Regions from separate parts of the Erwinia sp. 009765445 genome, predicted to be linked through region 2. Evidence: predicted binding sites of a transcription regulator. Region 2 holds the regulator's gene; each other region holds the start of a gene.
The links. Region 2 encodes CRP, which controls carbon source genes, mostly activating them, when cyclic AMP is high. Its sites were predicted from a motif close to ATGTGANNNNNNTCACAT; they were not measured.
Positions count from the first base shown of each region.

Region 1: a site for CRP is predicted at 2,002-2,019, ahead of azuC (stress response protein AzuC). Genes of this name have one in related genera too.
Region 3: a site for CRP is predicted at 3,021-3,038, ahead of AC3Y5R_RS03340 (arabinose ABC transporter substrate-binding protein). Genes of this name have one in related genera too.
Region 4: a site for CRP is predicted at 4,609-4,626, ahead of AC3Y5R_RS03900 (iron-containing alcohol dehydrogenase). Genes of this name have one in related genera too.

Region 1 is NZ_JBYUWC010000012.1:116,686-124,158, forward strand. It holds gene AC3Y5R_RS14790 (SDR family oxidoreductase) at 19-756, opposite strand; gene AC3Y5R_RS14795 (LysR family transcriptional regulator) at 870-1,760, shown strand; gene azuC (stress response protein AzuC) at 1,851-1,928, opposite strand; gene mntP (manganese efflux pump MntP) at 2,102-2,671, opposite strand; gene AC3Y5R_RS14810 (short chain dehydrogenase) at 3,027-3,623, opposite strand; gene AC3Y5R_RS14815 (LysR substrate-binding domain-containing protein) at 3,721-4,611, shown strand; gene AC3Y5R_RS14820 (DUF1158 family protein) at 4,672-4,914, shown strand; gene mgtA (magnesium-translocating P-type ATPase) at 5,114-7,473, opposite strand, start outside.
Region 2 is NZ_JBYUWC010000008.1:188,879-196,351, forward strand. It holds gene AC3Y5R_RS10960 (aminodeoxychorismate synthase component II) at 1-379, shown strand, start outside; gene argD (bifunctional acetylornithine/succinyldiaminopimelate transaminase) at 467-1,687, shown strand; gene AC3Y5R_RS10970 (YccS/YhfK family putative transporter) at 1,765-3,837, opposite strand; gene crp (cAMP-activated global transcriptional regulator CRP) at 3,896-4,528, opposite strand; gene AC3Y5R_RS10980 (OsmC family protein) at 4,839-5,243, shown strand; gene AC3Y5R_RS10985 (phosphoribulokinase) at 5,273-6,142, opposite strand; gene AC3Y5R_RS10990 (creatininase family protein) at 6,318-7,118, shown strand; gene AC3Y5R_RS10995 (LysR family transcriptional regulator) at 7,219-7,473, opposite strand, start outside.
Region 3 is NZ_JBYUWC010000002.1:280,008-287,480, reverse strand. It holds gene araA (L-arabinose isomerase) at 1-1,213, opposite strand, end outside; gene AC3Y5R_RS03345 (ribulokinase) at 1,224-2,906, opposite strand; gene AC3Y5R_RS03340 (arabinose ABC transporter substrate-binding protein) at 3,271-4,254, shown strand; gene araG (L-arabinose ABC transporter ATP-binding protein AraG) at 4,318-5,841, shown strand; gene araH (L-arabinose ABC transporter permease AraH) at 5,859-6,848, shown strand; gene araC (arabinose operon transcriptional regulator AraC) at 6,858-7,473, shown strand, end outside.
Region 4 is NZ_JBYUWC010000003.1:89,931-97,403, reverse strand. It holds gene AC3Y5R_RS03915 (MFS transporter) at 45-1,364, opposite strand; gene AC3Y5R_RS03910 (phosphoglycerate dehydrogenase) at 1,450-2,400, opposite strand; gene AC3Y5R_RS03905 (dihydrodipicolinate synthase family protein) at 2,451-3,335, opposite strand; gene AC3Y5R_RS03900 (iron-containing alcohol dehydrogenase) at 3,353-4,501, opposite strand; gene dtnK (D-threonate kinase) at 4,701-6,014, shown strand; gene AC3Y5R_RS03890 (D-threonate 4-phosphate dehydrogenase) at 6,007-6,987, shown strand; gene AC3Y5R_RS03885 (DeoR/GlpR family DNA-binding transcription regulator) at 6,994-7,473, shown strand, end outside.

The DNA.
Region 1 (7,473 bases), on a different contig from region 2:
GAAAAAAGCAAAAAAAGATCATGCCATCCCGCCATTAGCACGGATCACCTGGCCGTTAATCCAGCCGCTCTGCTCGCTGGCCAGAAAAGCGATAACAGCTGCAATATCATCCGGCTGGCCAAGGCGCTGCAGCGGATTCATATTGGCCAGCGACTGGATCAACTCGTCGCTTTTACCGTTGAGAAAAAGCTCAGTAGCTACCGGTCCCGGCGCCACGGCATTGACCGTGATATTGCGGCCGCGCAGCTCTTTGGCAAAAGTACGGGTAAAAGCTTCCACAGCCGCTTTACTGCCGTTATAGATAGCATAACCCGGCATGTTCAGCGCCACTGCCGAGCTGGAAAGATTGATGATCCTGCCACCATCTTTCATGCGTTTTCCCGCTTCACGCAGAGTGTTAAATGTCCCCTGCACGTTGATGCCAAACGTCTGGGTGAACAGCTCATCTGAGTGCTCAACCAGCGGCTGCGTTTTCAGCACCCCGGCGTTATTCACCAGCAGGTCCAGACGGCCAAACTTGCTCTCTGCTGCATCGAACAGGGCGGCAACGGCGGCAGCATCAGAAACATCACCCTGTACCGCCAGCGCATCCACGCCCACGCCTTTCAGTTGCTCCACCACTTCAAGCGCTTCTTTCTCTTTGCTGACGTAGTTAACCACCACGTTGTAACCATCCTCTGCCAGGCGTAAAGCGATCTGCGCCCCGATACCGCGTGATGCACCCGTGACGATTGCTACTTTATTAGTCGAAGTCATGATCTCTTCCTCAATTGAATGTCAGTGTGCAAACAGCATGATTGATATTGCATAAAAGATAATTAAGCGCTAATGAGTAACTTTATTCCGTTTACTTTAACAATGAGGCTGAGATGGACCGTTTTCAGGAGATGCAGGTCTTTGTGAGAATTGCCGAGCGCGGCAGCTTTACCCAGGCGGCCGAAGATCTGCAGATCCCCCGCGCTACCGTCACTAATCTGCTGAAAAGAATGGAGGCGCGGATTGGCACCCGGCTGCTGGAGCGCACCACACGCACAGTTACGCTGACCGATGATGGCAAACGGTTCTACCGCAACTGCGTCAGGCTTCTGGCGGATATGGAAGAAGCGGAAAATCAGTTCCGTAACACCGTGCCGAAAGGTCTGCTGAGGGTCAATATGCAGGGCACGCTGGCAAAGAATTTCGTGGTGCCCGCGCTGGGTGATTTTATGGCCCGCTATCCCGATATTCGTCTGCAAATCAGCGAAGATGACCGTTTTGTCGATCTGGTCAGGGAAGGCATTCACTGCGTGCTGCGCGCCGGAAACCTGCAGGACAGTTCGATGGTGGGACGTCGGGTCACTCAGCTGGAACAGATCACCGTCGCCAGCCCGGGCTATCTGGAAAAATATGGTGTGCCTGAGTCGCTGGAAGAACTGGCAGGGCACTATGCGGTGAACTATATCTCCAGCGCGACCGGCCGGGCCATGCCACTGGAATTCGCTGTCGGCGATGAACTGAAAATCGTGCAGTTACCTGAGCTGGTAGCCGTTAACGGTGCAGACCTCTACACTGCCGCTTCCCTGGCAGGGATGGGCATTGTGCAAATCCCCCGCTATCGGGTTCTGCAGGAACTGGAAGAGAAGAAGCTGGCAATTGTACTGCCGGAGCTGTTACCACCGCCGATCCCGGTATCGGTACTTTACCCACAGAATCGCCACCTTTCGCAGCGCGTCAGGGTATTTGTCGACTGGATTAGCGAAATTTTTCAGTATGTCAGTTAGAGGAGCTGGATCAAGAGAAGTGCGACAGGGAAAGTGATAACCATCAGTCTTTCCCTGACCGCGGTTATCGAGGGTTTCTGGCCGGAACTGTTAATACATAGCGCCTGGCGGTACATGTTTAAACGTTTGAACATAGCAACGAAACACGTAGTTAAAGAATTTTTTCATACTGCCTCTGATTCAAATTTTTTTGGTATAACGCAAAAAAAGTATACAAGAAGGGTTATTTTCAGGCAATAAAATTTGAACCAGATCACAAATTTGACTTGAAGGCGGCAGAGCGAAAGGGAAACAAAAACGGAATAAGCGGAACTGCGCCCGCCACAGAGTGACAAAATCAATCAGGCCAGCAGACCTAAATGTTCCACCAGAATGCTGGTGCCGATGCCGATTAGCACCACGCCACCGAAGATCTCAGCCCATTTACCCATTACCGGTCCAAGGAAGCGGCCCAGCAGAATACCGGCAGACGCCATAATCATGGTGGAAGCACCAATCGCCAGCGCGGTGGTCACAATATTCACCTGCAGGAAGGCCAGACCCACGCCCACGGCCATCGCGTCCAGACTGGTTGCCACAGCGGTGGTCACCAGCAGCCAGAAACCGTGGCGTTTCGGCGCGTCTTCCGTTGCTTCTTTCTTGCGGAATCCTTCCACTATCATGCGTGCACCGAGCACAAACAGCAGTGTGAAAGCGACCCAGTGATCCCAGGCCATCACATAACGACTGGCCGCAATACCCACTCCCCAGCCAATCAGAGGGGTTAACGCTTCAATCACGCCAAAAATTAACCCGGTGCGAAGAGCTTCTTTAAAACTGGGACGATGCAGGCTCGCCCCTTTTCCGATTGCCGCCGCAAATGCGTCCATCGACATGCCAAAGGCCAGAATAAGCGTTGCATATAGATTCATTGTGGTTATACCAGCTTGACGGCCGTGTCACCGCGCAAGCATCAAAAGAACAGATCTCGCATAAAAAATAAGCGCAAGAGACTCATTGAGAAACGCATCCTGCCATGAATTTTCGTAAAAAAAAAGACAATAAAATCAGGGGTTTGAGTATAGCATTGGCTATACTTTTTAACGAATGCTATTTTCCGGTAAGAATAAAGGACAAAAAGGCTAAAAGAATTACTGCCTTAACCGGCACATCCCTGAAGGCATTGGGGGATTATCCGGCAGATAAAGGGTAAAAAGACGGGGGTTAACAAGGGGCAATTTTTTTACGGGATCGTTGCCGGGCGGCAGAGTCACCGCCCTGCATTCCTCACCATACGCGATAAACTTTACCGGTTTCCACGCCATCAATACTGCGGCGGTAGGCCAGAGCAACCCGGCTGGCATCAGCACTTTCAAACCCCGGAAAGAACGGCCCATAACTGTCCAGCGCTTCGGTCAGCACCGTCGGGCTGACGGCATTAATGCGTAATCCTGGCAGTTCGTTAGCCGCCGAGATTACAAAACCTTCCAGCGCCGCGTTCACCGCAGTGGCATTCACACCGGTGCGGATTGGCTGCTGCGCCAGAATACCGGTGGTCAGAGTGAACGAGCCGCCGGAGTTGAGAAATGCTTTCCCCAAAAGCACCAGGCGTACCTGTCCCATCAGCTTATCCTGCAGGCCGCTGTTAAACTGCTCAGTGGTCATCTCACCCAGCGGGCCAAAATGTACGCCACCGGTGGCTGATACAATTGCATCCACCTTGCCCGTTTTTGCAAACAGTTCACGGACGCTCTCTTCCGAGGTTAAGTCGACCTGGAAATCGCCCTGCGTTTTCCCCACGCGGATCACCTGATTGTCGCGGGCCATCTCCTCAACCACACCCTGACCTATCGTGCCCGAAGCACCGATCACTAAAATTTTCATGCTGTTCTCCTGATTAGTCGGATTTCATCATGAAGAAATGCAATCCGGGGATAAATAGCCGATAATTTCGCTCACTCCAAACCCAGAGTTTGTAACGATGGACAAATTACGCAGCATCAGCGCCTTTATTGTTGCCGTGGAAAGCGGCAATTTCAGCGAGGCCGCTAAAAAGCTCGATATCACGGCGGTGATGGTCGGTAAATACGTCAGCCAGCTGGAAAGCGAGCTGAATATCCGCCTGATTGAGCGCAACACCCGCCGCCAGCATCTGACGGAGGCCGGTAAGAGCTATTTTGATGAGTGTAAGCAGCTCCTCGCCCATCTAGGCCGGGCGGAGGCCAATCTGGAAAGCATGAAGCGCTATCCTTCCGGCACGTTGCGTATCAGCGCGCCGCTTAACCTGGGTGCCAGCGTAATTGCCGGAGTAATTGCCCGCTACCAACAGCACTATCAGGATGTGCGGATCGAGCTGGAACTGAGCGATAACTTTGTCGATTTGATTGGACAGGGATTCGATTTTGCACTGCGTATTGGCGAACTGACGGGGGATGAAACGCTGGTTGCCCAGCGACTGGGAGAGTACAAAATGACCATTTGCGCCTCGCCGGACTATCTTGCCCGCTACGGCACGCCGGAGAAACCTGAAGATCTGGCGCAACATCGCTGCCTGAGCAATATGCAATGGAACAAGCGCAACGCCTGGCAGCTGTCAGATACGGTATTCTGGCCGTCAGTGGGCACGTTCAGCAGCAACGATGGGCTGGCCCTTCGCCATGCCGCGCTGGCCGGAGTGGGATTATTGCTGCAACCGCGCATTCTGGTTGCCGACGATATTGCCGCAGGAAAGCTGGTTCCGGTTCTCAACAGCTGGCAACACAGCAGCCGTCCGGTTCATCTTTTATGGCGGCAGGATTTGCATCCTTCCGAGAAGCGCAGCAGCTTTATTCAGTGGCTGCGGAATGAAGTTCCCCCGGCGCTTAATGCCTGAGGATTGAACCGGCGGGCAGATTACCGGAAAATGGCCGCCACTGACCGGAATGGAAGACTAATGAAAAACCCTTTTCTGACTTTTTTAATGCCGATGAGCACGCTGATGCTGGGCTTTCTTTCCGCCCTGTTGTTGCCTGCGCCGTGGTTTGGCCTGAGCCTGACGCACAAACTGGTGGAGATATTCCACCTCAGCGATATCGGCCAGCTCTACACGCTGGTGTTTTGCCTGTGGTTTTTGCTGCTGGGTGCGGTGGAGTATTTCGTGATCCGCTTTATTTATCTGCGTTTTGTGAAGGTATAAAAAAAAGGGCGGATCGCCGATCCGCCCTGAAGTGGCCTGATGTCCACAGCCCGTCAGCCCTGAAGCTGATTCTGTACGCCAGGCAAGCCAGTATGTTTACGCGCTGAACACCATCAGCAGTCCGCTGGAAAAGATCAGCAGTGCGACAAAGAACAGCACAATCGCCGTGACGGCATTGTTATGTTTCATCCCTTCCTCCTCAGAACCACTGACCAAAGCGGCGCATATAAATCCGCTTCATACCCTGAGCCACCACGCAGTAGCCGAACAGCGTGGCCACCAGCCATGGGAAATAAGACCATGGCAGCGGTACCAGCCCGACGGCATGGCCCAGCGGCGAGAACGGAATATAAATGCCCAGCGCCATCACCAGCCCGGTCATCAGCATCACCGGCAGCGCTGCACGGCTCTGGATAAACGGAATTTTTTGCGTACGCAGCATATGCACCACCAGCGTCTGCGACAGCAATCCCTCAATAAACCAGCCGGACTGGAACAGCGCCTGATGCTCCACGCTGTTAGCAGCAAACACGTGCCACATGATCAGGAAGGTAGTGATATCGAACAGCGAGGAAGTCGGGCCAATCCACAGCATAAAGCGGCCGATATTCTTCGCATCCCATTTGCGCGGTTTACGCAGAAACTCTTTGTCCATTTTGTCCCAAGGTAGCGCCAGCTGGGACAGGTCATACATCAGATTCTGAATTAACAGGTGGATCGCCAGCATAGGCAGGAACGGAATAAAGGCGCTCGCCACCAGAACTGAGAACACGTTGCCAAAGTTTGAGCTGGCGGTCATGTTCAGATACTTAATGATGTTGCCAAAGGTCTCACGGCCCTTGATTACCCCCTGCTCCAGTACCATCAGTTTTTTTTCCAGCAGGATAATGTCGGCAGACTCTTTGGCGATATCCGTTGCGGTATCCACTGAAATCCCGATATCCGCATCGCGCAGCGCCGGAGCATCGTTAATCCCATCGCCCAGGAAGCCAACGGTATGGCCGTTATGCTGCAGCGCCTGTAACACGCGGGATTTCTGCTGTGGAGTCAGACGGCAGAAAATGGTCCGTGCTTCCACCAGCCGGGAAAGCTCACTGTCATCAAGACGGGCAATTTCACTGCCACACAGCGGTTCACCAGGCTCCAGCCCGACATCGCGGCAAATTTTGCTGGTGATAATGGCGTTATCTCCGGTCAGCACTTTCACCGTCACGCCGTTTTCATGCAGCGCGGCGATAGCCTGCCCTGCGCTCTCTTTTGGCGGATCGAGAAAAGTCAGCAGGCCGCAGATAGTCAGTTCACGCTCGTCGTCTTTGTTCAGCGGCAGCACCAGCGGAGTGCCTTCCAGGTTGCGCTCACCCACCAGCAGCACGCGAAAACCCTGCTGGTTCAGCGCTTCGACCTGCTGGCACCACTGCTGACGGGCAGCATCATTCAGCGGACGGCGCTCCCCGGCATCCAGCCAGTGGGTGGAAACAGACAGCATTTCATCCACTGCGCCTTTGCAGATCAATTTCTGCTGATTGTGCTCATCAGCGACCACAATCGACAGGCGGCGGCGTTCAAAATCAAACGGCAGCTCGTCGATTTTGCGATAGCGCCACAGTCCGCTGACCGCCATATTGCCCTGGCTGAAGCTGAGGATCGCTTTGTCCATCAGGTTCTTCACCCCGCTCTGATGGCGGCTGTTCAGCCACGCCAGCTGCAGAACCTGCTCATTGTTACGGCCATATGCGTCCAGATGCTGCTCCAGAATAATGCGATCCTGGGTCAGCGTGCCGGTCTTGTCGGTGCAGAGCACGTCCATCGCGCCAAAGTTCTGAATGGCATTAAGGCGTTTCACCACCACTTTGCGGCGGGACATGGCGATGGCTCCTTTCGCCAGGTTGGAGCTGACAATCATCGGCAGCATTTCCGGGGTCAGCCCGACCGCCACCGCCAGCGCAAACATCAGCGCATCGCTCCAGTCACCTTTGGTGAAGCCGTTGATGAACAGAACAATCGGCACCATCACCAGCATAAAGCGGATCAGCAGCCAGCTGACGCTGTTCACGCCGCGATCGAAAGCAGTCTGCGGGCGGGTACCCACCACGGATTTCGCCAGCGACCCAAGCCAGGTGTGATTGCCGGTCGCCACCACTACCGCAGTAGCCGTACCGCTGGCAACGTTGGTGCCCATCAGGCAAATGCCCGGCATCGACAACAGGTCATTCTCTACCGCCTTTTCTCCCATTACCTGAGCGCTGATGCCTGACATCGTGTCGTATTTCTCAATCGGGATGGCCTCTCCGCTCAGCGCGGCCTGGCTGACAAACAGGTCACGTGAGGAGAGCAGACGGATATCTGCTGGCACCATGTCTCCCGCAGAAAGGAAAATAATGTCGCCAGGCACCACGTCCTGCAGCGAAATTTCCATTTTCACCGGCTGAGAAGTTTCACTGCTGCGACGGATCACCGTAGCCGTAGTGCGCACCAGCGATTTCAGCGCTTCCGCTGCTTTGTTGGTACGGTATTCCTGCCAGAAACGCAGCAGGCCGCTGAGCGAAACCATAATCAGCA
Region 2 (7,473 bases):
TGCGGAGTTCGCCGGAAAACTGCCAATCCTCGGCGTCTGCCTGGGTCACCAGGCTATCGCGCAGGCTTTTGGTGCGCGGGTGATACGGGCCAGGGAAGTGATGCACGGCAAAACGTCGGCGATTGAGCATAATGATGGGGGCGTCTTTTCCGGCCTGAAACATCCGCTGACGGTGACGCGCTACCATTCGCTGATTGTGGAGAAAGAGTCCCTTCCGGCGGAATTTGAAATGACCGCCTGGACACTGCGCGATGGCAAGCCTGACGAGATTATGGGGTTCCGCCATCGTCATCTGCCGCTGGAAGGGGTGCAGTTCCATCCGGAAAGCATTCTCAGCGAGCAGGGACACCAGCTGCTGGAAAATTTCCTCCGGCAGTGAAAAAGTTTCCTTTGATTGATTTTTTATGCATATTTTGTGATTATAATTTCACTTCCTGCAACGTAAAAAAAACAGATGAGGTAGTCAATGGCAGCGGATAAATTAGCGGTAACGCGGGCGACGTTCGATGAGGTGATCCTGCCTGTTTATGCACCAGCTCAGTTTGTGCCGGTGAAGGGCAAAGGCAGCCGGGTCTGGGACCAGCAGGGGAAAGAGTATATCGACTTTTCCGGCGGTATCGCGGTGACTGCGCTGGGCCACTGCCATCCGGCGCTGGTGGAAGCCTTAAAAAGCCAGGGAGAGACGCTGTGGCACACCAGCAACGTCTTCACCAACGAACCTGCGCTGCGCCTCGCCAGCAAACTGATTGCAGCGACTTTTGCCGATCGCGTGTTTTTTGCTAACTCCGGCGGTGAAGCGAACGAAGCCGCTTTCAAGCTGGCCCGCTATTACGCCTCAAAACGCCATTCGCCTTACAAGAGCAAAATCATCGCTTTCCACAACGCCTTCCACGGGCGGACGCTGTTTACCGTTTCCGTTGGTGGGCAGCCGAAATACTCGGACGGCTTCGGTCCGAAACCGGCGGATATCCTCCACGTGCCGTTTAACGATCTGGCTGCGGTCAAAGCGGTTATCGATGATCACACCTGCGCCATCGTGGTGGAGCCAATCCAGGGTGAAGGCGGTATTATGCCTGCCACGCCGGAGTTTATGCAGGGCCTGCGCCAGTTGTGTGATGAGCATCAGGCACTGCTGGTGCTGGATGAAGTGCAGAGCGGCATGGGCCGCAGCGGCAAACTGTTTGCTTACGAGCATTACGGCGTGGAGCCGGACATTCTGACCACCGCAAAAGCGCTGGGCGGCGGCTTCCCGGTCAGTGCGATGCTGACCACTAATGCAATTGCCTCCACCATGTCACCGGGCGTGCATGGCACCACTTACGGCGGTAACCCACTGGCCTGTGCGGTGGCCGAAGCAGCATTGGATATCATCAACACCGAAGAAGTGCTGAGCGGCGTGGAAACCCGTCGCCAGCAGTTTGTCACTGCGCTGAAAGCAATCGACGCGAAGCTGGATCTGTTCAGTGAAATCCGTGGCAAAGGCTTGCTGATTGGCGCGGCTCTCAAGCCACAGTATGCCGGTAAGGCTCGTGACATTTTGAATGCTGCAGCGGCGGAAGGGGTGATGATCCTTAACGCAGGAACGGATGTGATCCGCTTTGCGCCTTCACTGGTGATCGAACCGGCTGATATTGAAGAGGGGATGGGGCGCTTTGCCGTCGCGGTGGAGAAAGTGCTGGCCGGTTAAGGCACGCAAACGGCGAGGTTGTTAACATACTCCCTGCGCCTTGAGTTTGTAGCAAACAGGGGCCTGAGCGATCGGGTCTATTTTCTCAAGCGCCGCGACAGCCAGCGCCCGTGATGTGGGCGATTGAACCATGCCAGTGATGAGATGGTGTGCATCACGCTGAGATGTCCCAATATGCGCTGCACGTGCCTTTCCAGAATGGTCACCGGACCCTGCTGAATTTCTCCCTGGCCATCCAGCACGTTAGTGTCAGAGCTGGGGCCGTCATATTCCAGTCGCTGCTGGCAGCGCTGTAACGCAATCTCACAGGACTGCAAATACCGCTCCGCCAGCGATGACGTCAGCATGGTATGCTCACGCGCGAGGATGGTCATCGCGTTGATGTGCTCAACGATAAACTGGCTGTGCGTCACCCACAGCTTCATGTCTGCCAGATAACTCGAATCGAAACCGGGCTCCTGCATCGCCTGATTCAGCGAGTTAAAGAGGGCGTTATGAGCCTGATTGACCCGCATACGCTGGTAAGCCAGCTTTACCGGGTCCTGCTCGTTGCCCAGCAGCATCTGCAGCGCTCCCTGATAGGCTTCCAGCGCATCGTGCGCATTCTGCCGCAGCAGCCCGCTTTGCCACTGCGGCCACAGCCAGATCATGCCGCCAAAGGCAATCAGGCAGCCCATCAGCGTATCCATCAGGCGCGGCAGCAGGAAATCAGCCCCGTTCAGTGACAGCAGTTGAAGGGAGTAAACCGCCGTGACGGTAAAGCCAATCATCGCCCAGCCGTAGAACTTACGGATAAACAGGTAGCTGATCAGGGTGATTGCCAGCATCACCAGCAGCACCAGAGGCTCCGGGGCCTGCAGCCGCAGAGTAACGGCAGCGATAATCAGCCCGGCAAGGGTCCCCAGCGCTCTGTGCTGGATCCGGACTCTGGTGGCGCTGTAACCGTTCTGACTGACAAACATCACCGTCATCAAAATCCAGTAGGGCTTGGGCAGGTTAAAGAACAGCGCCAGCGAGCTGGCAAAGGTCAGCATCACCGCAAAACGGGCGGCGGTGCGCAGCGCGGCGGACGTCAGCGACAGATAACTTCTTATGGCCGGGAGCAGCGGCAGACGGCGCTGGCGGTCGGCCATCAGGTCGCGCTGATAAAGTGGGCGCTGAGTGCGCAGGACGCGGGCAATGCGGCTGAAGTGGTAATAACAGAAGTTGCCGACCGGATTGTCCCGGTGCTGGCGGGAAATTTTTTCCAGCGCCTGAAGCTGCTTATCCATGGTAAATCGCTCAGGCAGCTTATGATAAAGGATATCGTCTGCCAGCTCGCGCAGCCTGGCCGCAATGGTCTGGGCGTTCCAGCGGATCACCGCTTCGGCGTGGCTCTGTTCCACCAGCTTCTGCACCTCTTCCGGCTGATGCAGGCTGACGGAGATATGCTCCTGCAAATCCAGCGCCACCTGAAAGGCGCGGGTCAGCCGCTTGTGATGATTATCGTTATTGGCGGCCAGCATGTGCATTTGCTGGTAGCAGGTGGTGATCAGATCGACCGCTTTCTGCTGACGGGCCAGCAGCGGCGGCAGGGCTTTTTCCGGATCGGTGAGTTTAGTCAGCAGGGTATATTTAGCTTCACAGTAACCGGCCAGCTCCCGATACAGCAGGCTCAGCGTTTCGCGCATCGGCTGCTCTTTCCACAGCCAGAACCAGAACCAGTTGAAGACGCCGTACCAGACCGTGCCCAGTACGTAGAGCATCGGCGGCTGCCAGATTGGCATCCTTCCCGCCAGGCTGAGGGTGAAGATCGCCGCAATCAGCGAGCCGGGCAGCAGTCGTCCGTGCAGCGGGCTGATCTCTCCGGTCACGCCGAGCAGCATCGCCATCACGAACAAAATAGCGGGCAGGGGAACCTGGTGTGCACCCAGGTACTGGATCAGAAAGCTGCTGGAGGCAAACAGGCTACCGCCCACGATCAGGCGTTTGAAAAAGCGTTTATGCGGGGTATCAAGACCGGCGATGTTGCAGCAGGCCGGGACTAAGGAGAACAGCAATCCCTTTTGCAAATCGCCCAGCAGCCATCCGATAGCAACCGGTAAACAGAGCACCAGCGTCTGGCGCAGTGCGTAGTTGACTTCAGGGTGATAAATGATTCGACGCCACATCACTCCGTACCAAATAAAAAGGCGCAACAGAGACTGTTGCGCCGAGGATCAGAGCCGGTTAGCGTGTGCCGTAGACAACGATAGTTTTACCGTGCGCCGAGATCAGGTTCTGATCTTCCAGCATTTTCAAAATACGCCCAACGGTTTCACGGGAGCAGCCAACAATCTGGCCGATCTCCTGACGGGTGATTTTGATCTGCATTCCGTCAGGGTGAGTCATGGCATCCGGCTGTTTAGCCAGATTGAGCAGGGTTTGCGCGATGCGACCAGTCACATCGAGGAAAGCTAAATTGCCCACTTTCTCGGACGTTACCTGCAGGCGGCGCGCCATCTGCGAAGAGAGACGCATCAGAATGTCGGGGTTCACCTGGATCAGCTGGCGGAATTTCTTATAGGAAATTTCAGCGACTTCGCACGCGGTTTTTGCCCGTACCCACGCACTGCGCTCCTGACCCTCTTCGAACAGGCCAAGCTCGCCAATAAAATCGCCCTGATTGAGGTAAGAGAGGATCATCTCTTTGCCTTCTTCATCCTTGATCAGCACCGCTACCGCGCCTTTGACGATGTAGTAGAGGGTTTCCGCTTTCTCACCCTGGTGAATCAGCGTGCTTTTGGATGGATACTTATGAATATGGCAATGTGACAGGAACCATTCAAGTGTCGGGTCTGTTTGCGGTTTGCCGAGAACCATTCGCTGTTATCCTCTGTTGTCATCGTGCCTTAAATACAGGGGCAGAGTTCCCTGTCAGGCGTTGAAATAGTCAAGCGTTTCCCTGTCAGGAAATTTATTCGGCTTCTGTGGGAAGCCAGGCTCGTTATGTCGTTCCGTTTCGTCAAAGCTTGTAGAGTACTGACGAAAGTATTACAGCCTTGTTTGTAGCACAGCTTTGCACGAGTGTCTTCTGTTGTCTCGCTTCAGCATAGTGCGAAATCTGCTGCATTGCCGTTTTTGTTGCTAAAGCGTAATCTGGTGTTAACTGAATGAATTAGAGGAGTTTGTTATGCAGGCACGTGTCAAATGGGTGGAAGGGCTGACCTTTTTGGGAGAATCCTCATCAGGACATCAGGTGCTGATGGATGGCAACTCAGGGGATAAAGCACCCAGCCCGATGGAGATGGTGTTGATGGCAGCGGGCGGTTGTAGCGCGATTGACGTGGTTTCAATCCTGCAAAAAGGCCGTCACGATGTTAAAGACTGTGAGGTTAAGTTGACCTCCGAACGGCGTGAAGAGGCTCCGCGTCTCTTCACCCATATCAATCTGCATTTTATCGTAACGGGTAACGCATTGGGCGATAAAGCTGTGTCCCGCGCTGTCGATCTCTCAGCAGAAAAATATTGCTCCGTTGCGCTGATGCTGGGCAAAGGTGTGGAGATCACTCACAGCTATGAAGTGATTGAGCTGTAAAATATCCCGAGCCCCGCACTGTCGGGGCACTACTCTATCTTCTTCCCTTCGATTAACCGTTGCACCAGCGGCCCCATGATCAGCTCCATCGCCAGCCCCATTTTGCCGCCAGGTACCACCAGCGTGTTGATGTGAGAGATAAAAGAACCCTGCAGCATCGCCAGCAGATAGGGGAAGTCGATATCTTCCAGTCCCTGAAAGTGGATCACCACAAAACTTTCATCCAGCGACGGGATGCCCCGTGCGGCGAACGGATTGGAGGTATCAACGGTCGGGACGCGCTGGAAGTTAATGTGCGTGCGCGAGAACTGCGGAGTGATGAAGTTGATGTAATCCTCCATAGAACGCACTACCGAGTCCATTACCGCTTCACGCGAGTGGCCGCGTTCACTGGTATCACGCACCAGCTTCTGGATCCACTCCAGGTTAACGATAGGCACCACGCCAACCAGCAGATCCACATGCTGTGACACATTGTTCTGCGGTGTTACCACCCCGCCGTGCAGCCCTTCATAGAACAACACATCAGTCGGCTCCGGCAGCGGCTGCCACGGCGTGAAGGTTCCCGGCACCTGGTTCCACGGCACCGCCTCATCATAGGTATGCAGATACTTGCGCGACTTGCCGCTGCCGCTTTTGCCGTATTCCTGGAAGGTTTGCTCCAGCAGCGCGAAGTCGTTGGCATCAGGGCCAAAATAACTGATGTGTCGGCCCATATCGCGCGCTTTGCGGATTGCCATATCCATCTCAGGCCGGGTATAGCGGTGAAAGCTGTCCCCCTCCACTTCGGCGGCATGCAGGTTAAGCTGCTGAAAAATTTTGCGGAAGGCCAGGCTGGTTGTGGTGGTTCCCGCGCCGCTGGAACCGGTCACGGCAATCACCGGATGTTTGGCAGACATGTTAGCTCCCTGAGAAAGATCATATCGATCCAGCATTGGTATCATGTTTAGCGCACGGGTGTCACCTTTGCCCCTCTCCGATGCCAAAAAAGCAACGCGCCGCCGCATTTTTGCTGCTTCATTTAGCGCACCAAATTGCTCAGACTGTACAAAACAGTGCAGGAGATAACTTTCAATGAATATGCCTTCGTCACGCTGGTGGTGGGATCTCTCGACCCGTGAATTCAGCGAGCTGGAGATGGACAAGATTGTTGCGGTGCTGCCGATTGGCGCAGTGGAGCAGCATGGCCCGCATCTGCCAGTCAGGGTGGATGCCGCGATTAATGCCGGGATCGTTGCCGAAGCGGTCGGCATGATGCCTGCAGATCTCCCGGTGCTGATCCTTCCCGCACTGCCGGTCGGCAAATCTGATGAGCATCTCAATTACCCTGGCACGCTGACCCTTCCTTATGATGTGCTGGGCAAAGTGTGGTTTGAAGTGGCAAAAAGCGCCTGGCGCGCCGGGATCCGCAAGCTGATTTTCTGGAATTCGCATGGCGGCCAGCCGCAGCTGATGGAGATTGTCTGCCGCCAGCTGCGCATTGAACTGGGAGTATTTGCCGTCGGAGCCAGCTGGTTCCGTACCATCGACTCCAGCGATCTGTTCAGTGAACACGAGCGGCAGCACGGTATTCATGGCGGTGAGTCGGAAACCAGTGTGATGCTGCATCTTCATCCGGATCTGGTGCAGATGAAATATGCAGAGGATTTTGTATCCGCCTCGGTGGCACTAGCGGAAACTGGCGGCATCCTTACCCCGGAAGGGGGCGTGGGCTTTGGCTGGATGGCGGAGGATCTGCATCCTTCCGGCACCACCGGTAACGCCGCAGCTGCGGATGCCGAACGCGGCAAAATCGAAACCCGGCGGGCGGCTGAGGCGCTGATTAAGCTGATCCGTGAGGTGCAGGCTTACCGGCCACCTTACCAGTCAAAATAGAGTATGCCTTCAGCAGGCGGCATGCCACGCATTTCAGCATGCCGTATTGCCCGCTTTCCTTACCGTGAGATTTAAGGCCGCTCCGGCACGCTGAAGTCCGCTAAGCCATCTGGCTCATCATTGCCTTGATGGTCTCCGCCAGCACGCTGCCAATCGCACTGGTGCCCCGATCATGCCCAATCAGCATCAGATTCTGTGTGCGCTGCGCCAGCTCGCGCACCGGAATATAGATCAGCCTGCCGCTGCGCAGATCGAACTCAATATCAAACGGCGTCAGGAAGGTCAGCGCCTGGTCGACCATCGCCGCCTGACGCATCACCTCGATCGAATTGGTTTCAATGACCGGGTGCACGGT
Region 3 (7,473 bases), on a different contig from region 2:
GGCGGAACCTGTCGCCCATATCAATGACGCTGGCGTTTACGGCACGCCCGGCTGGCGTGGAGAAGATCATCCTGGCCGGATCGGCTTTGCCACCGATACCCAGATACTGCACGTCAATCAGCGGGCGGGATTCCCTGGCAATGGAGGGGCAGACCTCCAGCATATGCGAACCCAGCACCAGCTCATTACCCGGTGCGAAGTGATAGGTGTAATCCTCCATAAACGAGGTGCCGCCCGGCAGGCCAGTCGCCATCACTTTGAAGATGTGCAGCAGCGCGGCAGTTTTCCAGTCACCTTCACCGGCGAAACCGTAGCCCTGCGCCATCAGACGTTGTACCGCCAGCCCGGGCAGCTGCGTCATGCCGTGCAGCGTCTGAAAGTTGGTGGTGAAGGCCATACAACCTTCGGTCTGCAGGAAGCGTTTGATCCCCAGCTCGATTTTCGCCGCATCCAGCACGTTCTGCCGCTTTTCGCCGTTGATCGCGGCAACCGGGGTGAAGTCATACAGGCTCTCGTATTCATCGACCAGCGCATTAATGTCGCCATCAGTCACGTTGTTGATCACCTCAACCAGATCGCCCACGCCCCAGCCGTTAACGGCATAGCCAAACTGGATCTGCGCGGCCACTTTGTCGCCTTCCGTTACCGCCACTTCACGCATGTTATCGCCGAAACGCGCCACTTTCAGGTTCTGGCTGGCCTGCTTCGCCGCTGCGGCCCGCATCCATTTTCCGAGTCGTTCCTGAGCGGTTTTATCCTGCCAGTGGCCAGTGATCACGCTGTGTGGCAGACGCATCCGCGCACCGATAAAACCAAACTCACGGCCGCCGTGCGCCGTCTGGTTCAGATTCATAAAGTCCATATCCATGCTGTCCCAGGGGATCTCGGCGTTGAACTGGGTATGGAACTGCAGCAGCGGTTTATTCAGGATCGACAGGCCGCCAATCCACATTTTTGCCGGTGAGAAGGTATGCAGCCAGGTGACAATACCCAGACACTCTTCGGCATGGTTGGCCAGTCGGCACAGCGCCAGCGCTTCGTCCGGACTTTTCACCAGCGGTTTCAGGGTCAGGGTGAAGGGCAGATTGCCCTCACGGTTAAGCCCGTCCACCACCTGCTGAGCATGATGTTCGACCTGACGTAACGTCTCCGCGCCATAAAGATGCTGAGTACCAATCACAAACCACACGTTAAGCGCGTTAAGCTGAGTCATACAATTCTCCTTAAATTTTGGACGGGCGCGCGGCGAACAGCGGTTCGGACGTTTCACACCACTGAAGGTAACGCAAATAAAGTTGCTGATAATTTTCGACGCGAGAGGCGTCTGGTTGCAGGGTGGTGGCAATCGGACTGGCCATTTTCTGCTGGGCGGCAGGGACATCGGCATGCACTCCGGCGGCGACGGCAGCAAAAATCGCTGCGCCCAGCGCACAGCACTCATCAGAGGCGACGATATCCAGCGGCCGGTTCATCACATCACAGCACACTTGCATGATTGCCGGGGATTTGCGGGCGATACCACCCAGCGTCAGCAGGCTTTCAACCGGGATATCCTGCTGCTCAAAACACTCCATAATGGCGCGTGCACCGAAAGCGGTGGCGGCTATAAATCCGCCGAACAGTGCCGGGGCATCGGTGCCAAGGTTCAGATCGGTGATCACGCCTTTCAGGCGCTGGTTGGCGAAAGGTGTGCGACGTCCATTGAACCAGTCCAGTACTACCGGCAGGTGATCCAGCTGCGGATCGGCAGCCCAGGCGGTAGTGAGTTCGTTAAGCAGGTTCTTCTGGATGCCTGCCAGCTCTGTCTGCAGATGAGGGTGCTGCTCTGCAGCCCTGGTCAGCGGCCAGCTCAGCAGGTGGCTGAACCACGCATACATATCACCAAACGCCGACTGTCCTGCTTCCAGCCCGATCATCTCCGGCATCACGCTGCCGTTAACCTGTCCGCAGATCCCCTTAATCGCCCGGCTGCCCACGCGGTTCTGGTCGGCAATCAGGATGTCGCAGGTCGAGGTGCCGATAACTTTAACCAGTGTGTAAGGTCCGGCACCAGCACCCACCGCGCCCATATGGCAGTCAAAAGCACCGCCGGAAAGGGTGACGCTCTCTGGCAAGCCAAGGCGGCTGGCCCATTCTGACGTGATTTTTCCGACTGGCAGATCGGCGGTCCACGTCTCTGTGAACAGTGGGAAGTCAAGATGCCGGGTCAGTATCGGATCAAGCTCGTCAAGAAATTCTGCTGTTGGCAGCCCCTGCCAGTCGGGATGCCACAGCGATTTATGCCCGGCGGCGCAGCGGCCGCGGCGAATGGCTTGTGGTGCCGTGGTGCCACTGAGCAGGGCCGGAACCCAGTCGCACAGCTCAATCCACGACACTGCTGCCTCACGCACTGCTGCATCTTCACGGCTGACGTGCAGGATTTTGGCCCAGAACCATTCCGATGAGTAAATGCCACCGATAAAGCGCGAGTAATCTTCAAACTTCCCGCTGTGACAGAGTGCGGTAATCTCCTCAGCTTCTTTAATGGCGGTGTGGTCTTTCCACAACACAAACATCGCATTGGGGTTTTCCGCAAACTCAGGACGTAGCGCCAGCACGTTGCCGTCGCGGTCGATGGGAGCAGGGGTCGATCCCGTGGAGTCCACGCCGATGCCAACCACATTCAGCCGTTGTTCAGGTGACAGTTTAGTGACAACGTCACCAATTGCCTGTTCAAAAGCATCGATATAGTCCTGTGGATGGTGACGAAACTGGTTAATGCGGCTCAGACAGAACTGGCCTGCCTGCCAGCGTGGATAGGCAACAACCTGCGTCTGCAACTCTTCTCCACTGGCACAATCGACCGCCAGTGCGCGGACTGAATCGCTGCCAAAATCCAGCCCTATAGTGATAGCACCCAACTGCATTATCTGATCTCCTGGCGGTAGGTAACTGCTGTCTTACTACCCTAAGAAGCCGCGGCCGGGGCGGTTAGGAAGCGAACGCTGTAGATATGCACTTTTCTGTCATCAGAGGCGCTTTTGTGACCGCGGTCAAATGTAATGAGTTGATTAAACTGGCTGAATATATGCACGAATCTGCTGTTATCTCAGGGTGTGATAACGCTCTCCCTTTCACGGAATTAATCCCGATACAACTAGCGCTTATCGGTGCCTTAACGGGTGTCATGGCCCGAATGAATCGTTATTACAGCCTGTTAAGCGTTCAGGCATTCCAATTGATACCGTTTACATCACACCGCCAAAAGCGGTGACTTTGCCGGAGAGCCTCATGCACAAAATTTCCCACGCGCTGGCCGCCGTTGGCCTCGCAGCCGTTATGTCACAATCGGCTATGGCGGAGACCCTGAAGCTGGGTTTCCTGGTCAAGCAGCCAGAGGAACCCTGGTTCCAGACCGAGTGGAAGTTTGCCGATAAAGCCGGTAAAGAGCTGGGTTTTGAAGTGATCAAAATTGCCGTTCCCGACGGGGAAAAAACCCTGAACGCCATTGACAGTCTGGCCGCCAGTGGGGCTAAAGGTTTTGTTATCTGCACGCCTGACCCGAAACTGGGTTCGGCTATTGAGGCCAAAGCGCGCAGCTATGACCTTAAGGTGATCGCGGTGGATGACCAGTTTGTCACCGCAAAAGGGAAGCCCATGGACACCGTGCCGCTGGTGATGATGGCGGCCACCAAAATCGGCGAGCGTCAGGGGCAGGAGCTGTATAAGGAGATGAAAAAGCGCGGATGGGAGGCGAAAGATACCGGTGTGATGGCGATCACCGCCGATGAACTGGATACCGCCCGTCGCCGCACTACCGGCTCAATGGATGCGTTGAAAGCGGCCGGTTTCCTGGCAGCGCAGATCTACAAAGTCCCGACCAAATCCAATGATATCCCTGGCGCATTCGATGCCGGTAATTCGCTGCTGGTGCAGCATCCCGGCGTGAAACACTGGCTGATCCTCGGTATGAACGACAACACCGTCCTCGGCGGCGTGCGCGCCACTGAAGGCCAGGGGTTCAAAGCACCGGATGTGATTGGTATCGGCATTAACGGCGTGGATGCGGTCAGCGAACTGTCGAAAGGTCAGCCAACCGGCTTCTATGGCTCGCTGTTGCCAAGCCCGGACGTGCATGGCTACAAGAGCACGCAAATGCTCTACAACTGGGTAACCAAAGGGACCGAACCACCGAAATTTACCGAAGTAACTGATGTGGTGCTGATTACCCGCGACAACTTCAAAACCGAGCTGGCTAAAAAAGGCCTGATGTAAAACCACAGAGGGCCGCGCATCAGGCGGCCCTAAGGTTACAGTGTCACGTATGCAGGAGGATCAATGAGCACGCAACCCCCTTATCTCAGCTTCCACGGTATCGGTAAAACCTTCCCCGGTGTCAAGGCGCTTCAGGATATCAGTTTTGACTGTGCGGCTGGCGAGGTTCACGCGCTGATGGGCGAAAACGGTGCCGGAAAATCCACGCTGCTGAAGATCCTCAGCGGCAGCTATCAGCCCAGTAGCGGCGAAATCCGCGTGAAAGGCCAGCCGGTCAGCTTCACTCACACCACCGATGCGCTGGATGCGGGGATTGCCATCATCTATCAGGAGTTGCATCTGATCCCGGAGATGTCGGTGGCTGAAAATATCTACCTTGGCCAGTTGCCGCAGCGGGCTGGTTTTGTGAATCGCTCGCTGCTGCGTTATGAAGCGGGCCAGCAGTTGCAGAACCTTGGTATGGATATCGATCCGGATACGCCGCTGAAAAACCTCTCTCTGGGGCAGTGGCAGATGGTGGAGATTGCGAAAGCTCTGGCGCGAAATGCCAAAGTGATCGCCTTTGATGAGCCAACCAGCTCGCTTTCCGCTCGTGAGATTGAGCATCTGTTCCGGGTGATCCGCCAGTTGCGTGAACAGGGAAGAGTTGTGCTGTATGTCTCACACCGTATGGAGGAGATTTTTGCCCTCAGCGATGCGATTACCGTGTTTAAAGACGGACGCTACGTGCGGACGTTCAAAGATGTCAGTCAAACCAGCCATGATCAACTGGTGCAGGCAATGGTCGGTCGCGAAATTGGCGACATCTACGGCTATTCACCGCGAAAAACGGGTGAAATCAGACTGCAGCTGAATAACGTGCAGGCTAAAGGCGTGCGGATGCCCGTTTCCCTCAGCGTGCGTGCCGGGGAAATCGTTGGGCTATTTGGCCTGGTCGGTGCCGGGCGCAGCGAGCTGATGAAAGGCCTTTTTGGCGCAACCAGACTGACCGGCGGCGAGCTGTTGCTGGATGGTGAAAAGCTGGTGGTCAGAGAGCCTGCTCATGCTATTCGTGCCGGAATTCTGCTCTGTCCGGAAGACCGTAAGGCTGATGGCATCATCCCGGTGCATTCAGTGCGCGACAACATCAATATCAGCGCCCGTCGCAACAACCTGACCGCCGGATGCCTGATTGATAATCGCTGGGAAAGCAAAAATGCTGAGTCCCATATTCATTCACTGAATATCAAAACCCCTTCGGCGGACCAGCCGATCATGAACCTGTCCGGCGGTAACCAGCAGAAAGCGATCCTCGGACGCTGGCTTTCGGAAGAGATGAAAGTGATCCTGCTGGATGAGCCGACCCGCGGCATTGATGTGGGAGCGAAGCATGAAATCTATAACCTGATTTATGCGCTGGCGGATAGGGGCATCGCGGTGCTGTTCGCCTCCAGCGACCTGCCCGAAGTCATGGGGCTGGCCGACCGTATCCTGGTGATGCGCGAAGGGGAAATCGCCGGTGAGCTGAGCCATTCTGAAGCCACTGAAGCGCTAACCCTGAGCCTGGCTATGCCAAAAACCACCCAAAAAACTGCCGCTGTGGCCTGATCTGAAGGAGATCTCTGATGTCATCTTCCACCACTTCCTCCGCGACGCCACCGGTACGCTCTCAGCGCGTTAACCTGGGCCGCATCTGGGATAACTTCGGCATGCTGGTCGTGTTTGCCGTGCTGTTTATTTGCTGCACCTTGTTTGTGCCGAACTTTGGCTCGCTGATCAATATGAAGGGGCTTGGACTGGCGATGTCGATGTCCGGCATGGTGGCCTGCGGCATGCTGTTCTGCCTGGCCTCAGGCGATTTCGATCTTTCCGTCGCTTCAGTAATTGCCTGCGCCGGGGTCACCACCGCAGTGGTGATCAATATGACCGAAAGCTTGTGGATTGGCATCGCTGCCGGTCTGCTGCTCGGTGTGGCCTGCGGCTTTATCAACGGCTTTGTGATTGCGAAGCTGAAGATCAATGCACTGATCACCACGCTGGCAACGATGCAAATTGTACGCGGCCTGGCCTATATTTTTTCCGACGGTAAGGCGGTGGGTATTGAAGATGAACGCTTTTTTGCGCTGGGATATGCCAACTGGCTTGGCGTACCTGCGCCGGTCTGGCTGACCATCGGCACCATGGTGATTTTTGGCTTCCTGCTGAATAAAACCACGTTTGGCCGCAACACGCTGGCGATTGGTGGCAATGAAGAAGCGGCAAGACTGGCAGGCGTGCCGGTGGTGCGTACCCGCATCATTATCTTTATTCTCTCCGGGCTGGTTTCGGCCGCCGCGGGTATTATCCTCGCCTCACGCATGACCAGCGGACAGCCCATGACTTCGCTGGGCTATGAGCTGATTGTTATCTCAGCCTGCGTGCTGGGTGGCGTGTCGCTGAAGGGCGGCATCGGCAAAATTTCCTACGTGGTGGCCGGGGTGCTGATCCTTGGTACGGTTGAGAATGCGATGAATCTTCTCAATATCTCGCCGTTCTCACAGTACGTGGTGCGCGGTCTGATACTGTTAGCTGCGGTGATTTTCGACCGCTACAAACAGAAAGCCAAAACGGCCTGAGGAGGCGTCATGTATCATCGTTTAGCCCCGGTGGCGCAATCAAACCCGCTGCTACCCGGCTATCCCTTTAATGCCTGGCTGGTGGCCGGACTGACGCCGATTAACGCGGGTGATCCTCTCGATTTTTTTATTGACCGGCCTCAGGGCATGAAGGGCTATATCATTAACCTGACTACCAAAGGACGCGGTCAGGTGTTCAGCGGCGAGGACGCTTTCGACTGTGAACCCGGCGACCTGCTGCTGTTCCGGCCAAAAACGCCGCATTACTATGGTCGATCGCCGGGAAGCGACAGCTGGCACCATCGCTGGATCTACTTCCGCCCGCGAGCCTACTGGAGCGACTGGCTGGTGTGGCAGGATGAAACCCGCAGCGTCGGGCGGCTCAGGTTGCCGGAACCGCTGCGCGGGGAATTCGAAAGGTTGTTCGCCAATATTGAGCAGACTCACACTTCAGGGCGACGCTTTGCCGAAGAGCTGGCGATGAATCTGCTGGAGCGGTTGTTGTTGCGGGCGGTGGAAGAAGATCCGCGCAGCCATCAGCAAATCCGCGATCCGCGGGTAATTGAGGCCTGCCAGTTTGTCACCAGTAATCTGGCCGGGGAACTGAAAATCGACGAGGTAGCCA
Region 4 (7,473 bases), on a different contig from region 2:
CCGTCACACCGCATTACTGGGGCGCGATCCGGCAGGCCGCAGGGTTATGCCCGGCCCACAGACATCTGGTGCGCCGGGGCTTTTTCTTCGTCGGAAATGGGCTCGACTTTGCCCATCAGGAACAGGTAGTTGAGGATGCCGATCACCACCAGAATGGCGGAGAAAACCAGCGCCCAGGTGAAAGAACCGGTAGCGGCAACGATGGCACCGGTGACAATCGGACCGACTGCGCCACCGAGGTTAGAGACGGTATTTTGCAACCCGGCCACAATGGAGACGCTGTTTTTCGGTGCCACGTCGCCGGGCAGCGCCCAGACCTGGGAAGCAGCCACGGTGGTGCCGGATTTCGCCACGCACAGCAGGAACACGGTCATAAATACCGAGTCAGTAAACGGTGCGAAGCCAATGCACAGCGCCATCAGCAGGCCGATGGTCAGGAACAGCTTGCGGGTGGCGGTCAGTGACAGCACTTTCTTGTGCACCATACGATCCGAGGCCCAGCCAGCCACCACTTCGATGATCATTCCGCACAGCAGGGGCAGGGCGGCGATCATCCCCATCTTGATGAAATCCATCCCTTTTTCTTTCACCAGATAGGTCGGCAGCCAGGTGATAAAGAAATAGGAGGTGTAGTTAATGGTAAAGAAGCCGATGCACATCGCCCAGATGTTGCGATAGCGCAGCAGCTTGTACCACTTCATCGGCCGTACACCTTTATCGCCGTGCTTGCGGGCCTGGCCTTCACGGATCAGGCTGATTTCGTGTTTACTGATGTAGTTGTGATCTTCCGGATTCTCGGCATAGATAAAATACCAGACGATCACCCACAGCAGGCCGACGCTGCCGATGATCAGGAAGGTCAGACGCCAGTCGAACATGTAGATCATCCAGACGATCAGCGGCATCGCCACCGCGCCACCGAACTTCGAGGCGCTGTCGAACAGGCCGGAAACGGTGGCTCGTTCTTTGTCCGGGAACCAGCGGGCGGTGATCCCGGCGTTGCTGGGGTAGGCTGCCGCTTCCCCGACGCCTAACGCCAGGCGCAGGGCCAGCAGGGATTTAAAACCGGTTGCCAGCCCCATCACCGAAGTGGCGATGGACCACCAGGCAACGGCCAGTCCCAGCCCCTTTTTCTGGCCGAAACGATCGGCGAACCAGCCCGCCGGGATCTGCAGCAGCGAGTAAGACCAGAAGAACGCCGCCATGATGAAGCCCATCATTTCTGGGTTCAGCTTCAGCTCGTCGATCAGGTGCGGAGCCGCCGCCGACAGCACGGTGCGGTCAATATAGTTAATGGCGATTGCCAGCCACATCAGGCCTGCAATCCACCAGCGGATACGGGTATTACCAGCAGGAATGTTCATAGTCTTAGCCCGGTACAGAGGTTGTTATTCGCTGGATCGTGGTCCAGCTTTGTTAAACGGGGCGGGAACGACGCCCCGGGCCTGATTACAGTGAATTCATCACATTGACGGGTCGTTGCTGCTCTTTCACACACTGAATAATTTGCTGCACACAGCGCTCGCCGATGGCGCTGATCGCCCCGTCGGTGTAGCCCGCGATGTGTGAGGTGGGGATAAAATTATTCAGCGAGAACAGGGGATGCGTCTCCAGCGGTTCATGATCAAAGACGTCTGCGGCTGCTCCGGCAATCACATTGTCGGACAGGGCGTTAAACAGATCGGCTTCATTCACCACGCCACCGCGTGAGACGTTTATCAGAAAGGCCGATTTCTTCATCCTCGCGATTCTGGCAGCATTAAACAGGTTGCGGGTTTCATCGGTCAGCGGTGTATGCAGAGTGATAAAGTCACACTGCTCCGTCAGCCGATCCAGGCTGACAAACTCAATATTGTGCTCATCGGCAAATTTCTGGTCGGGATAGAAATCAAACGCCAGCACGCGCATGTTGAAGCCGCTGGCACGCAGGGCGACCTGCTTACCGATATTGCCGAGGCCGATAATGCCCAGCGTTTTGCCGTACACATCGGTGGCGAAAATGCGTGGCCACTGCCCGGCACGGGTTTCCACTGCGGCCGTTGTCACCTGACGTGCCGCATTGAGGATCAGTGCAAAAGCGAAGTCGGCCACGGCATGTTTGTTGGCATCCGGCACGTTGGTCACAAAGATACCGCGGGCTTTAGTGGCGTTCAGATCGATATTGTCGACGCCCACGCCGTGCTTGCAGACAATCTTCAGCTGCGGTGCCAGCGCGAGTAATTCTTCATTTACGTCGGTAAAAGCTACGATCATCGCAACCGTCTCTGCCAGGTGCGGCTGCAGCGCGGTCAGCGGCGCATCGGCAGGCAGTGTGACCAGCTCAAAACCCTGCTGGCGCAGCGTGTCGATCGGCTGGGCATCGTATTTGGCGAATGAGGGAGAAGTACAAATCACTTTCATCTTGCGTATCCTGGTATCAAAGCAGGCGGCACCGCAGCGCCGCCGCAAAATCAGTGAGTGTATTGATTGACGATCTGGCGAATGCGTTGCTCTTCTTCGGCGCTGAAGCGCACTGCATAGCGGCTTTCGCCCACGTCATGGCCTATCAGCGAGACGGCTTTTTTCACCGCCGCAGGCGAGAAGCCTACGCTGTAAAGATCGGTACGCAGGCCGGTGACGTTTTCCTGTGCCTTGTGCGAACCAGCGATATCACCCGCGTGGAAGTGCGCCCAGATGGCATTGATTTCATTCGGTGCCACGTTAGCCAGCCCGGAGATGCAGGCAGAGCAGCCATCAACAAAGCCCTGATGGATCAGGGAGTCTGGGCCGTTCAGCACGTCAAAATTATCAATGCCTTCCGCCGCTTTCAGGAAGCCGCTCAGGCTCTCGTAGCTGCCCGCGCTGTCCTTGATGCCGACAATGTTCGGGTGAGCGGCCAGCTTGCGCACCGTCTCCGGTTGCAGCGTGTTGCCTGTGCGTGCCGGAATGTTATAGAGGAAGACCGGCACGTCCAGCGCATCGGCGACTTCTTCGTAATGGGCGATCAACTCTTCCTGCTTCAGCGGAACGAACCAGGGAGTGATCACCGAAACGGCATCCACGCCCAGAGCCGCAATTTGCTTGCCGAGGCGAATGGTTTCACGGGTGGAGATCTCGCCAATGTGCGCGACCACGTGCGCTTTGCCTGCCACTTCTTCCATGCAGGTTTTCGCCACGGCCAGCTTCTCTTCGGCGTTCAGCACGAAGAACTCGCCGTTGGTGCCGCCGCAGAAAATGCCGTTACCGGCTGCCAGCTGACGCTGGATCTGCACGCGCATGGCCGCTTCGTTATAGTCGCCATCTTTAGTGAACGGCGTGACGATGGCGGTCAGTACGCCGGTGATTTTTTTGTTCATGGTGTCCTCTTAATCTGTTAGTGATTCTGTGCCGGGAACAGCGCCAGATAGACGTCGCGGACATCATTTGCGCTGACCGGGGCAGGAACGTTTTTCATCAGGCGCTGTACGTCCAGCGCGGCTTCGACGAGATAGGGCAGGTGATCTGAGCCGATGCCAAGTTCATCCAGGCTGGCGGGCAGCTTCAGGCGCTTCACCAGCGCGGAGAAATAGTCGACCAGCGCCACGGATTTCTGTTCTTCGCTCAGTGACGGATCCGCATCCGGCAGCAGGTCATAGGCCTGAGCAAATTTGCTCACCGCAGCCGGGCGCACAAACCGCATGCACGGAGCCAGCAGGATGGCATTCGCCACGCCGTGGGGAATGTGGTACTTGCCGCCGAGCGGATAGGACATGGCATGAACCAGGTGCGTACCGGCATGAGCAATCGCCGCGCCGCCGTAATAAGAGGCCCAGAGCATGTCGAGGCGGGCTGCCAGGTTGCCAGGTTCTGCTACGGCAATTTCCAGGCTGGTAAACAGTTTTTTCAGGCCAATCAGCGCATAGTTATCGCTTACCGGATTCGAAACGGTGGCGGTGAAGCACTCAATCAGATGGCAAAGCGCGTCAATACCGGTAGAGGAGGCGATGTGTGCAGGCATGCTGGTGGTCAGTTCCGGAGCCAGCACCACATAGTCTGGCAGCATCACCGGGGAGATAATGCCGACCTTGGTCTCTTTCTCCGGAATGGCCAGAATAGCGTTTGGCGTGGCTTCTGAGCCGGTGCCTGCGGTAGTCGGGATCAGCAGTGAAGCGGTGCGGCGCTGTGGCTTTTCGCCTTTCAGCAGCGCTTCCAGCGTTGGCGCATTCTCCATGCAGAGCACCGACAGCAGTTTAGCGACATCCAGCACGCTGCCGCCGCCGACGCCAATCACCAGATCCACACCGTCGGTATCCAGCGTTGCTGTAATCGCGGCCACATCGTGCTGGCTTGGCTCTGGCGGCACGGAGTCAACCATGGTCACTGCCTGAACCTTACTGCCAATTTGCTTAATCAGCGTCTGCACCGCTGGAATGCCAGCGATGTTCTTATCGGTCACCAGCAGGACGTGCTGGACGCCGTGCAGCAGATAGCCAATGTCATTGAGAGTCTGGTAGCCACTGATTACGGTGCTGTTGATATTCATTCGCCTTACCTTATGCCTTGCCGTCGTCAAATTGATTATATTTCGTCATTTTCCCGCCAGAATGCGCGAGCTGTGCCTAATTTTATAGGATAAATTGATTTCGATTAATTTGATCTTGCTCACATATAATCAATCATGATTGAATATAATCATATTCAGCGGAGGCCATCGGCTTCCCTTCTTTTCAGCAGGAGACGAGATGACGCGCAATCAGTGGAAGCAGCCTGTACTGGCTATCGCCGACGACTTTACCGGGGCTAACGATGCCGGTAGCGGTCTGGCCAGAGCAGGTGCGCGGGTCAACGTACTGTTTGATGTGGCGGCGGAAGTGGCAGATGTGCAGGCGGATGTATGGGTAATCAGCACCGACAGCCGGGCAGTCAGCGCGGAGATAGCGGCACAGCGTACCCGACTGGCGGTTGAACGCTGGGCGGAGAAAGTTCGTGACGGCTGGATATTTAAGAAGATGGATTCAACGCTGCGCGGCAATCCGGGCGCAGAGACAGAAGCAGCCTTACTGGCAAGCGGAGCCGCTGCGGCGCTGGTGGTGCCTGCGGTGCCGAAACTGGGCAGAACCACGCGGGAAGGTCTGTGCTACATCCACGATCGCCTGCTGACGGCGACAGAGTACGCCAGCGATCCTAAAACGCCGGTGAGTAACGCCAGCGTGCTGGCGCGGCTGCAGGAACAAATTGAGCTGAAGGCTGGGCTGTTGCCGCTTTCTACGGTACGCAAACCGGATCTGGCTGCCAGCATGGCTGCGGCCATAGCTGAAGGACAGCGGCTGATCGTGGTGGATGCCGAAACCGATGAGGATCTGCTGCACATCATGCGTGCGGCTGCGGCGTTACCGGCCAGGCCACTGCTCGCCGGGGCTTCCGGACTCAGTGATGCACTGAGCGACCTGCTGACGGAAAGTGATGAGGCCAAAGCCTCTTTATCCGCGTCGCTGAGTCCTCAGTCTACAGTGCTGGCGGTGGTCGGCTCGATGAGCGAAATTGCCCGGCAGCAGATTTCCCGGTTGCAGCAACGCTATCCGCTGCAGCTGATTGACGTCAGCATTCAGCAAATTTTCAACGGCGAGGGTGCAGATGCGCCATGGCGGCAACAGGCAATCAACGCGCTGCAACAGGGGCAGCACTGCGTGATTCGCACCTGTCAGCAGGCGAGCCAGCGCGAGGAAATTGACGCGCTCTGTGCGCAGTATGGCCTGACCCGCCAGCAGCTGGGCGAACAGATTTGCGCTTTCCTGGCCGGGCTGACCCGCGATGTCCTCAGCGACGTGCAGCCTGCCGGGCTGTATCTCTCCGGCGGAGACGTGGCGATTGCGGTGGCGCGAGGCCTGGGGGCTGAAGGGTTCAGGATTATGGGGCAGGTGGCGGGCTGTGTGCCCTGGGGCCAGCTGCTGAAGAGCAAAAACGACCTGCTGGTGCTTACCAAGGCTGGCGGTTTTGGTGATGAAAACACCCTGGTAGAAGTTTTTCGTTTTATTGAGGAGAAGGCTGGTGAGTAAAATTATTGCGGTTACCATGGGCGATCCGGCGGGTATTGGCCCGGAAATTATCATCAAATCCCTGGCGGAGGGAGAGCTGTCAGGTGCACCTGCAGTGGTGGTGGGCTGCGCCAGTACGCTGCAACGCATTATAGGCATGGGCATCACACCACAGGCTGAGCTGCGGGTGCTGAACAACGTGGCTGACGCGCACTTCGCGCCGGGCATTATCAATATCATCGACGAGCCGCTGGCTAACCCACAGGCGCTGAAGCCGGGCGTGGTGCAGGTTGAGGCAGGTGACCTGGCTTACCGCTGCGTGAAAAAGGCCACTGAGCTGGCGATGGCGGGCGAGGTACATGCCATTGCCACCGCGCCGCTGAATAAAGAAGCGCTGCATTCGGCAGGGCATCTGTATCCCGGCCACACGGAGCTGCTGGCGAAACTCACTGACAGTAAAGATTACGCGATGGTGTTGTACACCGATCGGCTGAAGGTGATCCACGTGACCACCCATATCGCCCTGCGTAAGTTCCTCGATACGCTGAACCGTGAGCGCGTGGAGACGGTCATTGGCATGGCAGAAACCTTCCTGCGTCGTGTTGGTTTTGATAATCCACGCATTGCGGTGGCCGGGGTTAACCCTCATGCCGGAGAAAATGGCCTGTTTGGTGACGAAGAAATTAAAATCGTCGGCCCTTCCGTCCAGGCTATGAAAGCGGAAGGCCTGAACGTCTTCGGCCCGTGCCCGCCGGACACGGTTTTCCTGCAGTGCTATGAAGGCCAGTACGATATTGTGGTGGCGATGTATCACGACCAGGGACACATTCCGCTGAAGCTGCTCGGCTTCTACGACGGGGTGAATATCACAGCCGGACTGCCGTTTATCCGCACTTCTGCCGACCACGGAACGGCATTTGATATTGCCTGGACAGGTAAAGCGAAGTCTGAGAGCATGGCGATCTCCATCCAGTTAGCGATGCAGCTCGCATAAGGAAATATGAAGGGACAAAGTCGCCTCGACCAGATTATGGACTATCTGAAAAGCCATAATCTGGTGACCGTCGATCAGCTGGTGGCTGCGATTTCAGCGTCACCGGCGACTATCCGGCGGGATTTGATCAAGCTCGATCAGGAAGGGGTTATCAGCCGGTCGCACGGCGGGGTGACCCTCAACCGTTTTATCCCTGCTCAGCCGACCACGCTGGAGAAAATGCAGCGCAACCTCGCTGAGAAGCAGGCCATTGCCCGGGCGGCAGCCAGTATGGTCAGCTCAGGTGATTCGGTGGTGCTGGACGCGGGTACCACGATGATGGAACTGGCCCGACAGCTGACGCATCTTCAGTTGCGGGTGATCACCGCCGATCTGCATATCGCGCTGTTTCTGTCTGAATTTAAACAGATTGAGGTGACGATTATTGGCGGACGGATTGATGATTCCAGCCAGTCCTGTATTGGCGACCATGGCCGCAGGCTGCTG